2 regions of the Glutamicibacter protophormiae genome follow, and region 1 is predicted to be linked to the other one. Evidence: riboswitches for the same ligand, from Rfam matches in the RefSeq annotation. Region 1 holds a riboswitch; the other holds the start of a gene.
The links. A riboswitch is a leader RNA that binds a small molecule or an ion and turns the genes downstream of it on or off. The one in region 1 is predicted to bind S-adenosylmethionine.
Positions count from the first base shown of each region.

Region 2: linked by a shared signal. The riboswitch ahead of JQN66_RS17210 (flavin reductase family protein) and the one ahead of JQN66_RS14225 (OsmC family protein) in region 1 are both predicted to bind S-adenosylmethionine.

Region 1 covers NZ_CP069806.1:3,035,352-3,042,737, forward strand. Annotated here, with positions in the region: gene JQN66_RS14220 (DEAD/DEAH box helicase) at 1-1,953, opposite strand, end outside; SAM riboswitch class IV at 2,103-2,224, shown strand; gene JQN66_RS14225 (OsmC family protein) at 2,256-2,807, shown strand; gene JQN66_RS14230 (cytochrome P450) at 2,925-4,079, shown strand; gene JQN66_RS14235 (hypothetical protein) at 4,156-5,220, shown strand; gene JQN66_RS14240 (FadR/GntR family transcriptional regulator) at 5,495-6,202, opposite strand; gene JQN66_RS14245 (L-lactate permease) at 6,231-7,386, opposite strand, start outside.
Region 2 covers NZ_CP069806.1:3,684,814-3,692,199, forward strand. Annotated here, with positions in the region: gene JQN66_RS17180 (pirin family protein) at 1-677, shown strand, start outside; gene JQN66_RS17185 (GNAT family N-acetyltransferase) at 702-1,034, shown strand; gene JQN66_RS17190 (helix-hairpin-helix domain-containing protein) at 1,045-1,233, opposite strand; gene JQN66_RS17195 (MFS transporter) at 1,247-2,629, opposite strand; gene JQN66_RS17200 (ZIP family metal transporter) at 2,683-3,426, opposite strand; gene dnaB (replicative DNA helicase) at 3,488-4,843, opposite strand; gene JQN66_RS17210 (flavin reductase family protein) at 5,447-5,947, opposite strand; SAM riboswitch class IV at 6,042-6,158, opposite strand; gene JQN66_RS17215 (DMT family transporter) at 6,413-7,354, shown strand.

The DNA.
Region 1 (7,386 bases):
GGCCAGCAGCTGCACGGTTTTGCCCAGGCCCATGTCATCCGCCAAGACCCCACCCAACGAATGCGTACGCAGGAAGTTCAGCCAGGCGGCACCCTGTTCCTGGTAGGGACGCAGCTGAGCCGTGAATGAATCGGTGAGGTTGATCTTCTCAAGCTGGTCCCCGTTAGTCAGTTCCGACATGGTCTGGAGCCATCGGTTTTCCTGGGCTTCGATAATGCCCAGATCCACCAGTTCCTGCCACCAGTCGATGCTCAACCGGTGAATTCGAATGCTGTTGCCGGAGACGGTGCCCAGTTCACCGGCTTCTTGCACGAGCTGACGCAGTTGGTGGAATTCCTGTCCATCGATGGGAATCACCGTCATGTCTTCGAGGACCAGGTATTCGTCGCCCATGGTCAGCGCAGAAAGCAACTCAGCGAAAGGCACCTTCAGTCCGTTGATGGACACCTCAACCGACAGGTCGAACCAGTCCCCGGCACTTTCCCCCGCTTCGATGCTTACCGTGGCAGGTTCAGAATTCAGGGTGTAGTTCGGCAGGCTTTCGTTGCCGCGAATCTGGATGTCCGGATGTTCTTCCAGCAGCGGGAGAAGGTACATCACGAACTCGATAGCCTGGTCCTTGGTGAGCTCCTGTGCAGGGAACACGCCATTTTTGGTGGCCTTACCCAGCGGCTCGTCGCCTCCGAGCTTGTCCTGAACCGAGTTAATGATTTCCCGTTCAACCGATTTTTGACGCGGTGACTTGGGCGGATAGTTCCACGTGAAACGCAGAGCCAGACCGGATTCGGTTTGTTCCAGCTGAACCTGGAGGACCGGTCGCGCCGGTTGTGGCACCTCGTAACTGTCATCCTGGCTGCGCACCGGCGCTACCTGCCGGAGGGAATTCAGGAATCGGGCTTCGAAGTCTTGGATGTCTTCGGCCGGAACCACCATGGCACCGGAGCTGATGAGATCCTTAAGCTCTTGGCCGACGGCTTCATCCAGCGGGGCAATGGAAAGATCCTTGGTTTTGTCCAGGGGTTTATCGGCGTAGGCCACCAGCGTTGGAGGGTTTCCCAACGCCAGGACATGCTCGGTTTCGCCGTTCGGCCCACGGATGATGCCCTCAACTGTCAAGCCGCTCTCGCTGCGCCGCAGGTCCAGGAAAGCGGACCCGGCCAGATCGGTTAGGGCCACGTCGGCGCGGTTGCTGGCATTCCCGTTGACAAGGTGGATCCCGGATTCCCTGATCCGTTCGAAGGCTTCACGCAGATCCTTGCCGGGAAGGTTATTCAGGGTGATCCAGTCGGTGGCATCCCAAACATGTCCGTACAGGTCGTGTTGTGCGCGCTCGTTGAGCATGACCAGTTCGTTGGCCGCGCGGCGCTGTTCCTTGGCGAAGCGGTCGTCGAAAGGCAGTTTGCGCCATGACACCCCGGTCTGCACCCACGGGCTGCGCGCTCCCCTGCGTGCGGGACGTGCATTGAGATGCACGCTTGGCCTGCCAAAACGGGTGGCCGCAACGACCTTCAGGATGAGGCCCAAGGGCTCTTCTTCAAGCTCGTCTTCGAACTCACTGCTCTCAGGAACGTGTGGGAGCAGCCGTTTCAGGGTTCGTTCCCACTGCGCGACCTGCGGCATCTTCCAAGTATCTTGTGGCCTTACTGCATCCGTAACTCTGAAGCCCCCACCGTCGATCTGGGTTGCCTCGACGAGCAGAGCGGCGACATGCTCGCAGGAGTACTCCCCTTCGTGGGCATCGCAGCGACTGCTGAAGCTGATATTCGTACCCTGGATCGACAACTGGACCACTACGAACGCATTATTCACCCAGCCGAATACGGCGGACATTCCCGGGGTCTGTTTCCGGTCGTGGATGGATACCTGTCCCTCGTTGGCGATAGCCCAACCTGCGGCGTATTCTTCCTCGGTCACTAGTGTCTGAGCGGCAACGGGTGTTAGCTGGTAATCCATACACGCAACTTCTCGGGTGGGCGGCCGCGCTGAGCCTGCGCGGATTTCAGTCCCAATTCTATCGGTGCGACAGACAGTTTGCCCTGTGACGAAACATGAAGACTGCTATTTACCAACACCGGAGAAACCCGGTAGAAAAGTAACTACTGAATCACGAGTTCCAATCACACAAGCCCTGGCTGGTTGGACGGCAACCCTATTCGCGTCATTGTGCGGGGTGCTCCAGGTGATGATTCGACGGACCTGAAAGACAGGTTCGTAAGCGATGGCGCCCCTTGCGCCAGAAAGGGGATCAATTCCTCATGTCTACCGCAGCTTCCACCATTTCCGTTGCCGAAGACCGCTCCGCCCGCCTGCAGCAGGCTGGCACCGGCTGGGGCGAACGCATCTCCACCGCCCCGGACAGCGCCAAGCTGACCTTCATTGTCCAGGGCGAGGGCTTCGGTTCGGTAGCCAGCAACATCATCTCCGGAAAGCACACCTTCACCGTGGACGAGCCTGCGGCCCTGGGCGGCGACGACCTGGCAGCGAGCCCGGTCGAATATGCACTGGGCGCCCTGATCTCCTGCCAAGTGGTTATCTACCGCCTCTATGCCGAGCAGTTGAATATCCAGGTTGACGACGTGAAGATCGTGGCCAACGGAAATCTGGATGTACGCGGCCTGTTCGGCATCGACAAGTCGATCCGCCCGGGCTTCACCTCGGTAGACCTGGACGTGCAGATCTCCGGCCCGGAATCCGCTGAACGCTACGATGAACTGCGGCAGGCCGTCGATGCCCACTGCCCTGTACTGGACCTGTTCGCCAACCCGGTGCCGGTGAGCACCAAGATCTCTCTGGATTCGAACAACTAGCTGATCAGCATGGCGTTGCCCGCTTCATGGGCGACGCCATGCTGTACACAGAGTCTTGTTTCCGCAGTGTGGCACTCATAGGCTGACTGCGAAGGCTAAGGACCGGATAGAACTGCCATGCCTGCGCAGGAAATTGTCCAGTGGGACCCCAAGGATCCCGAAGCGCTCGCCAACCAGATCGCTGCCTACGACCGGCTTCGCTTGCAATGCCCCGTAGCCCATAGCGATTTCCTAGGCTATTCGATCCTCCGCCATGAGGACGTGCTCACTCTTCTGGGCGACCATGAAAGTTTCAGCGATGCGGTATCTGCCCGTCTGACGGTGCCCAACGGCATGAACCCTCCTCACCACACGATCTCCAGGCAGGTCAATGACCGGTACTTCACCCCAGGGGTCATGGAGAGATTCGAACCGGTGTGTCGCAGCATTGCCGCAGAATTGATTGATGCCTTGCCACGTGCGCAGAAGCTGAACTTCTCCGAGATTTTCGCGGAAATCTATGCGTTGCGGGGGCAAAGTCCTTTTCTCGGCTGGCCTGCTGACTTGGAGGAGCCGCTGCGCCGCTGGACCATCAGGAACCTTGTTGCGACCGGCGAGCAGAACCACACTGCCATGAAGCAGATCGCCATGGAGTTCGACGGCTACATCCGCCAACTGCTGAGCGACCGGCGCCGTGCTGGAGAAAACGCGCCTAGGGATCTAACCACCAGTCTGATGAACGAGCGGGTCCACGACCGCAAGATGACCGATGAGGAACTGGTCAGCCTGCTGCGCAATTGGACAGTAGGCGAACTGAGCACAATTTCGGCCAGTGTCGGCATCCTTGCTAATCTGCTGTCCCAGGCCAGGGAACTGTGGCCGCGGCTTCGCAGCAATCCACGCCTGGTCGATGCCTTTACCGACGAGGTACTACGCTCCCATGCACCGCTAGTTTCCAACCGGCGGGTCACCACCAAGGATGTAGAGATTTCCGGGGTCCGTATTCCTGCCGGCAAACGTGTGAGCATCATGTGGGCCTCGGCCAACCGCGACGAAAGCGTCTTCGGAGATCCCGACGACATCCTCCTCGACCGGGATCCCAGCCTGAACTTGCTCTACGGGGCAGGGATCCACAACTGTCCCGGTGCGCCCCTGGCACGGCTGGAACTGCGGGTATTGATCGAGGAACTGATCCTGCGCGTCGACCGGCTGGTGCCCATCGAGAACGATCCGCCGGTCCGCGCCCACTTCCCCGGCAGCGGATTCAGCAAGCTTCCGCTGATCATCTGGTAGTTGGTCGCCAATTTGTCGGAAGAACCGGATAGATTCTAGTCAACAATTAGCTCATCGCACCGGGGGTCCTGACCTAATGACCGACTACCGCTCCTTCGACCGCGCGCAACTGATTTCCCGCTACGGCCAACTGACGTCACCCGAGCAGGCTTGGGCCTGCATGGATATGACTCGACAGGAACTAATCGACATGATTCGCCAGCATGAGCCATTCGAAGAACAGCTTAGGCCCCATTTCCCGCCCAACGCGCTGCTGAACCGCCAGCGCAATGAAATCGATGCCGAGATGCCCTTCACGCTGGGATCCGAAAAGAAGTTGTACTTCTGCTGGGAGCCTGACGCGATCGGTGCCGCAGCCTACCTCGATGTGTCCAGGATGGATCAACGTGTCTGGAATATCGGGGAAGAAATTTCGGCAGGCACCATGGTACTTACCGTCCTTGCCACGACGCCTCCGTTGATTGTGGCACTGGAAACCGTGAACTCACTAGAAGGGCGAACCTACGATGTCCGCCGCGAGGCAACATTCGCCCAGCCGATTTCGTTGCTGGACCTCGAACAGCTGTGCGATTCCGGGCTGCTTCGATCCTCGCAGGCGCTCAATCCCCAGCTCGCGGAGCGCGTTCTCAAAGCGTTGACCGGGCTCGTTGAAAATCCGCGCCCGTTGTACCTCGATGCGGGAGCCTGCAGGGTCGATAGCGAGTCGGAAGCTACAGCCACGGTGCATGCCTTGGCCCTCGCGCAAAGACATGATTCAGAAACCGACTACTGCGACGGCTGCCAGACCAATGTCAAGGGCAGGAGTACGGTTCACTTCTTCCGCGATCATCATGTCGATCTGCATTGGGACATCCAGGACCATGTCGATGATGCAGCGTTGTTATGCGCCGATTGCCACCGGCTGATGCATGCACCAACGCTCAAGCATCTCCGGGGAATGCGCATTGCCTGCCCGAACTGCGGAGCCCGGAACCCAAAGGAATACTTGTGGGGCATGCCAGCTTTCCCGCCTGATGAAGAGGAATACGTCGTTGGCGGCTGCGTCATTCCGAACCCACCGGTGCCAAGGTATTCCTGCCGCAACTGCGAACTGAGCTTCGGAGAGCATCCCCATTGGGTGTCGGAGCCATTTGCCGACTGATTCCTAGGCTTGCCCAGTGGCGTGTAAGCACAAATTACCGATGGTGCTCGTTGTTGTCACCCGCCGCTGCACTTGATACGAGTAACATCCCAAAAGCAGTTGAAGCACTTCTGGCTCAGGCTGACTGCGTCTTGGAAGGTGGCAAGCTGCCATCGTCTAGCCCCTGCACGGACGGTGCCTGTCGACGTATCGCTTCCAGACTTCGCCAAAATTCAGCGCAAAAAGCCGAGGCCTTCGATCCATTCTTGGACCGAAGGCCTCGGCGTTGGTCTTGCTATCGGGTTTGCGAGTAGAACCAGTTGATGTGCTCCTCGAGCAGCTGGGCCGCGCGCTCGCGCTGGTCCGTGGCGAACGCGTGGTGGATCGCCTTGTGCTGGCGGCGCAGCGTGCGCACGATCGGCTGCCAGGACTCGTCATCCGGGATCGAAGCGGCCACGTAGTCGCTGATCGAGTTGCGCAGCGACTCCATCATGGACTCGACCACCGCATTGCCGGCCGTGGAGGCCAGCAGCACGTGGAACTCCGCGTCGATGCGGTGGAACTCGTCGCGCGAGAGCTGCGGGTCGTCCATGCGCATGATCAGCACCGCGGTGCGGTCCAGAACCTGCTGCGCGTACACGGTATCGCGCGGCTGCATCTGCGCTGCCCAGGTTTCCAGCAGGATTCGCGATTCCACGATCTCACGGACATTGATCCCCTTGGCCGCCACATGCAAGCGCAGTGCCTGGGAGATTCCGGCTGAGGGCTCGGAGATGATCACCGCACCGGAGTTCGGACCCGAACCGGTGGAGGTGCGCACGATCCCCATCACGTCGAGGATGCGGATCGCGTCGCGCACCGAAGCGCGGGAGATTCCGTGTTTTTCAGCCAGGGCCCTCTCGCCGGGGAGCTGGTCTCCCAGCGTGAGGACTCCTGACCGCAGGTCTTTCTCAATTGCGGTGAGAACGACTTGGTATGCACGTGGAGCTGGATTTACTGACATCAAGACCCAATTTTAGCCCGGATTCAGGCTACGGCAGCATCCAGGACAACACCGGGGTGGACTGCAGGTAAACCAGCACGCACAGTACCAGCAGCATGCCCACGGACCACCCGGCGACCTTCTTCAGGATGACCGATTCCTGGCCCTCCATCTTCACCGCGGTGGCGGCGATGGCCAGGTTCTGCGGGGAGATCAGCTTGCCGACCACGCCGCCGGAAGTATTGGCGGCCACCAGCAGGGTCGGATCGATGCCGGCGTTCATGCCGGCGGTCTGCTGCAGCTTGGCGAACAGCGCGTTGGCCGAGGTGTCCGAACCGGTCACCGCGGTGCCGATCCAGCCCAGGATCGGCGACAGGAAGGCGAAGAACGCGCCGGTGCCGGCAAGCCAGGTGCCCACGGTGATGGTCTGGCCGGACAGGTTCATCACGTAGGCCAAGCCCAGCACCGACAGGATGGTCAGTGCGGCGTAGCGCATGTTGAAGACGGTGTGCCAGACCTCGGCCATGCCGCGGCCGAAGGTCATCTTGTACTTGCCGCCGCCGTCGTTCATCGAGTAGACCAGCGCCACGATGGTGCCGGTGATCAGCAGCAGGGTGCCCGGGGAGGACAGCCAGGAGAAGTTGTAGATGGTGGAGGACACTGCCTCGCCGTTGGCGTCAACCACAGCGCCGTGCAGTCCCGGCCAGCCGAACTTGATGTCGGTGCCGGAAAGCCATGCGGGAATGTCCACACCCAGCTTCCAGAGCTTGGCCACGCCGAAGATCAGGATGACCAGCAGGTAGGGGAACAGCGCCATCCAGGTGTTGGAAGGGTTCAGCTTCTTGCCGTGCTCGATCGGCAGCGCGGCGGCCTCGGCGGTCAGGATGCGGCCGCGGGCCTCGTCGGCGCCCTTCGGGGTCCAGAAGCGAAGCAGGATCACAGCGGCGGCCAGGCCGACCAGCGAGGCGACGATGTCGGTCAGCTCGTAGGAGAAGTAGGTGGCGCACAGCCACTGGGCCACGGCGAAGGAGAAGCCGATGAACAAGGTGGCCGGCAGGGTCTGGCGCATGCCGCGCCAGCCGTCGATAACCAGGACCAGGATGGATGGCACAAAGAGCGCCAGGATTGGCGACTGGTGGCCCACCACGGCGCCGATCTCAGCCGACGGGATGCCGGTCAGCGCACCGGCGGTGGTGATCGGGATG
Region 2 (7,386 bases), 650 kb from region 1:
AAGTGAACCTGATGACCGCGGGGCGCGGCATCAGCCATTCGGAGATCCTCACCGAAGGCACCACCATCCTGCATGGGGCCCAGCTGTGGACCGCCCTGCCCGACAGCGCGCGCAACATGCAGCCGACCTTCGAGAACTACCGCCCGGAACCGCTGCAGGGCGAAGGCTGGTCCCTGTCGGTATTCCTGGGCAGCCATGCCGTCGGCTCGCAGCGCTCCACCTCTCCGGTCAAGACCCACACCGAACTTTCCGGCGCGGAGCTGCGCCTGGAACCGGGAGCCGAAATCGAGATCATGGTTCCGGAGCATCACGAGCACGGCATCCTGCTGGATTCCGGCGGCCTGGAAGTCAACGGGCACCAGCTGGAAGCCCGCGAGCTGGGCTACGTGCGATCAGGCTGCAGGTGCCTGCGCCTCAAGGCCGGGAATGAACCCGTTCTCGCCCTGGTCATCGGCGGCGAGCCGCTGAACGAAGACATCTTGATGTGGTGGAACTTCGTGGGACGCTCCCATGATGAGGTACTGGCGTTCCGCGCGCAGTGGCAGGCGGAAATCGGCGCCGAACCCGGCGACGCCAGCGAAGACCGCTTCGGCCCGTTCCCGCCGGATACCCCGGCAGCACTTCCGGCGCCGGCGCTGCCGACCGTCAAGCTGCGCCCACGCGTCAACCCGTCCTAGTACCTCTGCAAAGGAAACAAAGTCATGAGTGAAATCAAGCCCGTATTCCTCCCCGAGCGCCAGCGGTTTGCCCTGGACGACAACGGCAAACGCATCGGCGCGGCCCACTACCGCGACTACGACGGGTCCGACGGGGTGGAACGCGTCTTCTTCCACACCACGGTGGACGAGGAGTACGGCGGGCAGGGCCTGGCCAGCGTCATGGTGAAGTTCGCACTGGAAAATACCATCTCCAGCGGGGCGAAGATCGTGGCCGTCTGCCCGTACGTCAAGGGATACGTCGCCAAGCATCCGGAGTACCAGGCGCATCTGGTGCAGCCTGCCCCGAGCCACTTGGGGATCCTGCCGCGCGGTTAAGCCCGGAGTTTCAGGGGTTCATCTCCAGTCCGCGCGCGGCCAGCTCTTCGCGGAGAATGCGGATGGCCTTCGGACCGACGCCGTGCAGCGCAAGCAACGCCGCGGCGCCGACCTTGCCCGCCTGCTCGAGGCTGGTGATGCCGGCCTGCTCGAAGGCCCTGGCGGCGGGGTTGCTGGTTTTCGGAAGGTCGGTGTCCATGGCCCCAGCGTAGTCAAGCGGAAGGCTGGGCGACAGGTTTGGTGCGCGGCGAAATGAGGATGAGGAGCAGCGCCAGGATCAGGCAGAAGCCGAACACCGAGATGAAGCCCCACCCGGCGGCGGCCGTGGCGAAAATGACTCCGCCCAGCGCCGTTGCGCCCGCGGTGCCCAGCGAGTCGGCCAACGTCATGGCCGAAGAATTGAAACCCTGCTCATGCTCGGCCGACAGCTTGAGCATGTTCACGTTCTGGCGCGGGTAGATCATGCCCATGCCGAAGCCTCCTACCGCCCAGCCGAGGATCAGCACCGCAACCGGCGGGTGGTACACCGCGGTGAGCAGCGCCGTCGAAATCGCGACGGTGCTGGCCAGCGCGCCGATGGTGATGCTGCGCGGATTCGAGAGCCGCTCGCCCAGCTTTCCCTGCAACCACGAGCCCACTGACCAGCTCAGCGCCGAGGCCGTCAACACCAGCCCGGCGCGGTCCGGGCTCAGGTGGTAGTCCTCGCGCAGCAGGTAGGGCAGGTACACCTCGACGCCGAAAAATGCGCCGGCCGTCAGCGTCCGCGTGCTCATCGTGGCCGGCAGGCCGCGGCGCGCGCTGAAGGTGCCCTTGGGCAGCAGCGGACGGATGGTGAACAGCGCCAGCAGCAGGGCCGCAAGCAGGGCGGGCAACGACCAGGAACTGCCGCTGCTTCCCAGCAGGTTCATGGCGATGACCGCCGCTCCGGTCAGCCCGGCCAGCAGCAGGCGTTTCGCGGAGACCGGGCCCAGCTCGCTGTGCGACTCCCTGGGCAGCCGGTTCAGCGCCGGGACGATGGCGCAGAAGGCGAGGGCCACCAAGCCCATGACGCCAAGGAACACCCAGCGCCAGCCGATGAACGTCGCAATCATCCCGGCCAGCCATGGGCCGATCAGCGCGGGCAGCACCCAGGCGGTGGCGAAGAGCGCGAAGATCTTCGCGTGCAGGCTGCCGGGGTACGCCCGGGCGATGAGCACGTAGATCGCCACGGTGATCGCGCCACCGCCGATTCCCTGGAGGATGCGTCCGGCGATCAGGATCTCCATGCTGGCCGCGGTGCCGCACACCAGCAGCCCCGCCAGGAAGACCGCTACCGAGGCGAACAGCGGAATCTTCGGGCCCCAGCGGTCGGTGATTTCTCCGGCCGCCACCATGCCCAGCATGCCGCTGGCCATGGGCGCCGCGAAGGACAGGGCGAACAGCCGCTCGCCATCCAGGATCTCGCTCACCAAGGGCATCACCGTGGTGACGGCCATGGCCTCGAACGCGACGAGGAACACCAGGATGAACATGCCCAGGGTCGTGGACAGGTACTGCGGCGCGTAGATGGTCTCGAGGCCGGGCACACCGGTGCGGGAGCTCTTGTTCAGGGGCATGGGTTCATTCTCGCAGAACCGCGAAGGCTTCATTCCGCCCCCGGGACCGGCGGCTATCCGCCGATGGCATGCAGCGAAAACGCGCTGAGGAACCCGGCGGTGACCAGCAGCCCGGTGTAGTCGTGGTCCACCGCGTAGGCCTCGGGAATCATGGTGTCGGCAATCATCGTAAGGATGCCTCCCGCCGCCACGGCGGTGGTGAAGGCCAGCACCTCCGCAGGCATGCCCTCCAGGGCGATCGCCCCGATGAAGGCGGCCAGGCCGCTGGCCAGCGCGATCGACGCCCACAGGGTGAAGACCGAGCGTCCGCTGCGCCCGGAGGCCTTCATGTCGGCCGAACTGGCCAGTCCCTCGGGAATATTGGAGACGAAGATGGCGATCAGCATCGTCGGATTCACGCTGGCCCCCGCGACCAGCCCCAGGCCCAGCGCCACGGATTCGGGGATGCCGTCGATGAGCGCGCCGACGGCGATGGCAGACCCCGAGGAGGACTCGGCTCCGCCGGCACCCCGCGCACGCCTTTTCCTGCGGCTGCGCTTGGCCAGCAGCGTGTTGGCCCCGAAGTAGAGCAGGGCGCCGGCCACGACCCCGGCGACGGTCGCGGCCAGCCCGCCCAGGGTGAAGGCTTCCAGCACCAGCTCGAAGCTCAGCGCGCTGACCAGCACACCGGCGCCGAAGGCCATGACGGCGCAGACCCAGACCCGGGAAATTCGCAGCCACCAGGCCGCGGCCGCTCCGATCAGCAGGGCCGATCCGGCCGCGGTGCCCCAGAGCAATGCTTGGAGGGAGACGAACATGGCACCCACTATAGTTGGCGGTCAGCCAACCCAGCAGGTGCCATGGAATGTTTACTTGCGCCTAGCCCTCGGAGGACATGTTGCTGAAGCGCGAGTAGTGGCCCTGGAACGCCACGGTAATGGTCTTGGTGGGGCCGGCACGGTGCTTCGCAATGATCACGTCGGCTTCGCCCGGACGGTTTTCCTTGTCGTAGACGTCGTCGCGGTGCAGCAGGATGACCATGTCGGCGTCCTGCTCGATCGAGCCCGATTCACGCAGGTCCGAGACCATGGGCCGCTTGTCGGTACGCTGCTCGGAACCGCGGTTCAGCTGCGACAGCGCGATCAACGGCACATCGAGCTCCTTGGCCAGCAGCTTGAGGTTACGCGAGAATTCGGAGACTTCCTGCTGACGCGATTCCACGCGCTTGCCCGAGCTCATCAGCTGCAGGTAGTCGAGGATGATCATGCGCAGCTCGTTGCGCTGCTTCAGTCGTCGGCACTTGGCGCGGATCTCCATCATGGACATGTTCGGCGAATCATCGATGAACAGCGGGGCCTCGTTCAACCGGCCCATGGTGGTGGCGATCTTGGTCCATTGGGCGTCTTCCACCGAACCCTTGCGCAGGTCCTGCAGCTGGATGGACGCTTCCGCAGAGAGCAGGCGCATCGCGATCTCGTTGCGGCCCATTTCCAGGGAGAAGAACACGGTGGCCATGTTGTGCTTGATCGCCGCGGACCGGGCGAAATCCAGCGCGAACGTTGATTTGCCTACGGCGGGACGGGCGGCGATGATGATCATCTGCCCGCCCTTCAGGCCCTGGGTCAGTTCGTCGAATTCGTAGAAGCCGGTGGGCACGCCGGTGATGCCGTCGCCGGCGTTGGCGGCGTTCTCGATCTCGTCGACGGTGCCCTCGATGATCTCGGACAGGCGCACGTAGTCCTCGCTGCCGCGGTTCTCGGAAACCTTGTAGACCTCGGCCTGCGCCTCATTGACGATGGCGTCGACCTCGCCATCCGGCGAGTAGCCCATCTGGACGATGCGTGTGCCGGCGTCCACCAGACGGCGGAGCACGGCGCGTTCGCGCACGATTTCCGCGTAGTAGCCGGCGTTAGCGGCGGTGGGAACCTGCTGGATCAGGTTGTGCAGGTAGGCGGCGCCGCCGACGCGCGAAATTTCATTGCGCTTGGTCAGCAGGTCGGCCACGGTCACGGCATCCGCGGGTTCGCCACGGCCGTAGAGGTCGATCACCGCTTCATAGATTGCTTCATGGGCGGGGCGGTAGAAGTCGGTGCCGCGGAGGACCTCGACGACGTCGGCAATGGCATCTTTGGAGAGCATCATGCCGCCAAGAACTGACATTTCCGCTTCGATGTCCTGCGGCGGCTTGCGCGCCGCATCGGATCCTCGTTCTTCGTAGATCGGCTCTGCACTCATTACAGACACTTCCATCCCCTATGTACACGCTGGGAAACCACTCTTGCCCCGACGGCAACTGCCTATCGTTTCAGTACCAACCGACAATTAGGCCCAAAGCCCTTGTGGATAGTCGTTCCCAGTGCCAACACTAGGTGGGTTATTAACAGAGGTAAACCCTGATATCCACAGAATGTGTGGATAACACACCCCTACCTGTGGATTCCCCTGTTCACTACGTGGGGATAACCCTGTGGATTACCCCACTTAATGGGCCTTAAATACGCTTTGACTTGGATATTCCTGTTCTCACAGCTGTGGATAGAGGGTTAATTTTTTCTACTACCCACAGGCCCCCAAAGCGTTATCAACAGCCAAATACCCGGAATCTAGGCGTTTCTCACAAGTTATCAACCCTATTCAACAGGCTATCCACAAAGCTGTGGATAGTGTTGTGGACAGCCGTTCTGTCACAATCGCTCGACTGGCCATGAAAACCAGCGGCTCGGCGCGCGGTCGGCGATGAAAATCATTCCATCCCCGTGGGCAGCCGTCACGCCCGATGTTAAATGACGCTGCGGCGCGAAGGTTCTCCCTCCGCGCCGCAGCGTCAAGTGATATCAGTTAAACGAATTCGGGCACTGGCAATGAGTGAAATCGCGAATCGTGGAAGATCTGCGGGGAATGGTTGGAGAAATCATGGCCATGCACCTCCAGGAAGATCACCCAGTGATCTCCGGCTTCCACTTCGTTGTAAATTGAGGTCTCCAGCCAAAGGGTGGACTCCTGAATGAAAAGTGCCCCCTGCTCCGTTTCGTGGGTTTCCACGCCGGCAAAACGGTCGCCGTGCTTGGAGGCAATCTGCCCGCAAACCCCGTCATTGCGTTCACTGAGCACCGAGACGCCGATGCGGTCCGCGGTACGCAGCTTGGGCCAGGTATTGGAAGTCTTCTGCACCGCAAACATGACCAGTGCCGGCTCCAGCGATACGCCGACGGTAAAGGATGATGCAACGAGGCCGGTTTTCTCTCCGTCGAGAACGGTGCATAACGCGGCGACACCGGATGGATGCTGCGCGAAAACCTTGCGCAAGGTCAGCGGGTCAAGATCCTGATTCAAAGACATGGCTCGATTCCTTCGGGTCGTGCCCAGCGAGCGTGAACGTCCGGCGGTGGCGCACGGACTCCCCTGCGCGATGCCAGATGTTGGCACACTCGATGTGCGGTACTTGTGCCACGCGTTCTTGCGTGGAACCGAATCCTCACCTGGAGCACCCCACTACCGTTGAGAGGGTTGCCGGCCAGCAAGCCAGGGCTTATAGCTGACGCTCTTGATTCTGGTTAGAACGATATGGGCGGTTACGCCATATGGTCAAATATTTCGCTTCTTAAATCGAAATACTCAAGTATTCATTCGACCCGAACCAAGCTGATGCGTTCATAATCATTCATTTATTCGCCAGCGGTTGGAATCGACGTGCATTCGTGCTGGGCCCGCACTTCCACGACAGCTTCTTGCGCACGGTCGGATCCGAGCTGGGGCAGCCGTTGGTTTTGCCGGTCCGGTGATCGTCACTTTAAAATATGCAGAATGATGCGAATTTCCGCGGTGCGGCAGTATGTTTCGATCAGCCGCCAGGAAACCGCGTTGCTTGCCATCACCGCTGTCTGGGGCTCGACCTTTCTCCTGGTCCATCTGGCCATGCGCCACAGCGGGCCGATGTTCTTCGTCGGCGTCCGCTTCCTCGTGGCCGGTCTGGCTGCGGCGCTGGTTTTCCGCCGCTCCATGCGCGGCATGACACGGCTGGAACTCGGTGCCGGCACGGCGATTGGCCTGATGATTTTCCTGGGCTACGGCCTGCAGACGCAAGGGCTGCAAACCATCAACAGCAGCACCTCGGCGTTCCTCACCGCACTCTACGTCCCGCTGGTTCCACTGCTACAGTGGGCCGTCTTCCGCAAGCGCCCCGGCGCCATGATGCTGTCGGGCGCAGGCTTGGCGTTCGTCGGGCTGCTGCTGCTCGCCGGCCCCGACGCGGTGCGCACGGGACTGGGTCCAGGCGAATTCGCCACCTTGCTCAGTACCCTTCCCATGGCCGCGGAAATCGTTCTGATCAGCGCCTTCGCCCGTAAGATCGATTTGGGGCGGGTTACCGTGGTGCAGCTGCTGGTCGCGGGCCTGTTGGGCTTCGCTGCGATGCCTGCCGTGGGCGAGGCAGCGCCGGCCTTCTCCTGGTACTGGGTGCTTCCAGCTGTCGGGCTGGGTGCCGCAAGCTGCCTGATCCAGGCCACCATGAACTGGGCACAGAAGTCGGTCTCCCCGACCCGCGCCACCATCATCTATGCAGGTGAACCGGTGTGGGCTGGCATCTTCGGCCGTCTGGCCGGGGACCGGATGTCCGCTCTGGCGTTGTGCGGTGCTGCGGTGATCGTTCTCGGCACGCTGGTCAGCGAGATTCGGTTCCGCCCGGCCAACGGCACGCCGGACGTCGAACAGATACCGAATGAGAATGCCAGGGCCAAAGCCGAATAGGCAGTAATGCATCCCCAAGTTTCAGTAGCAAC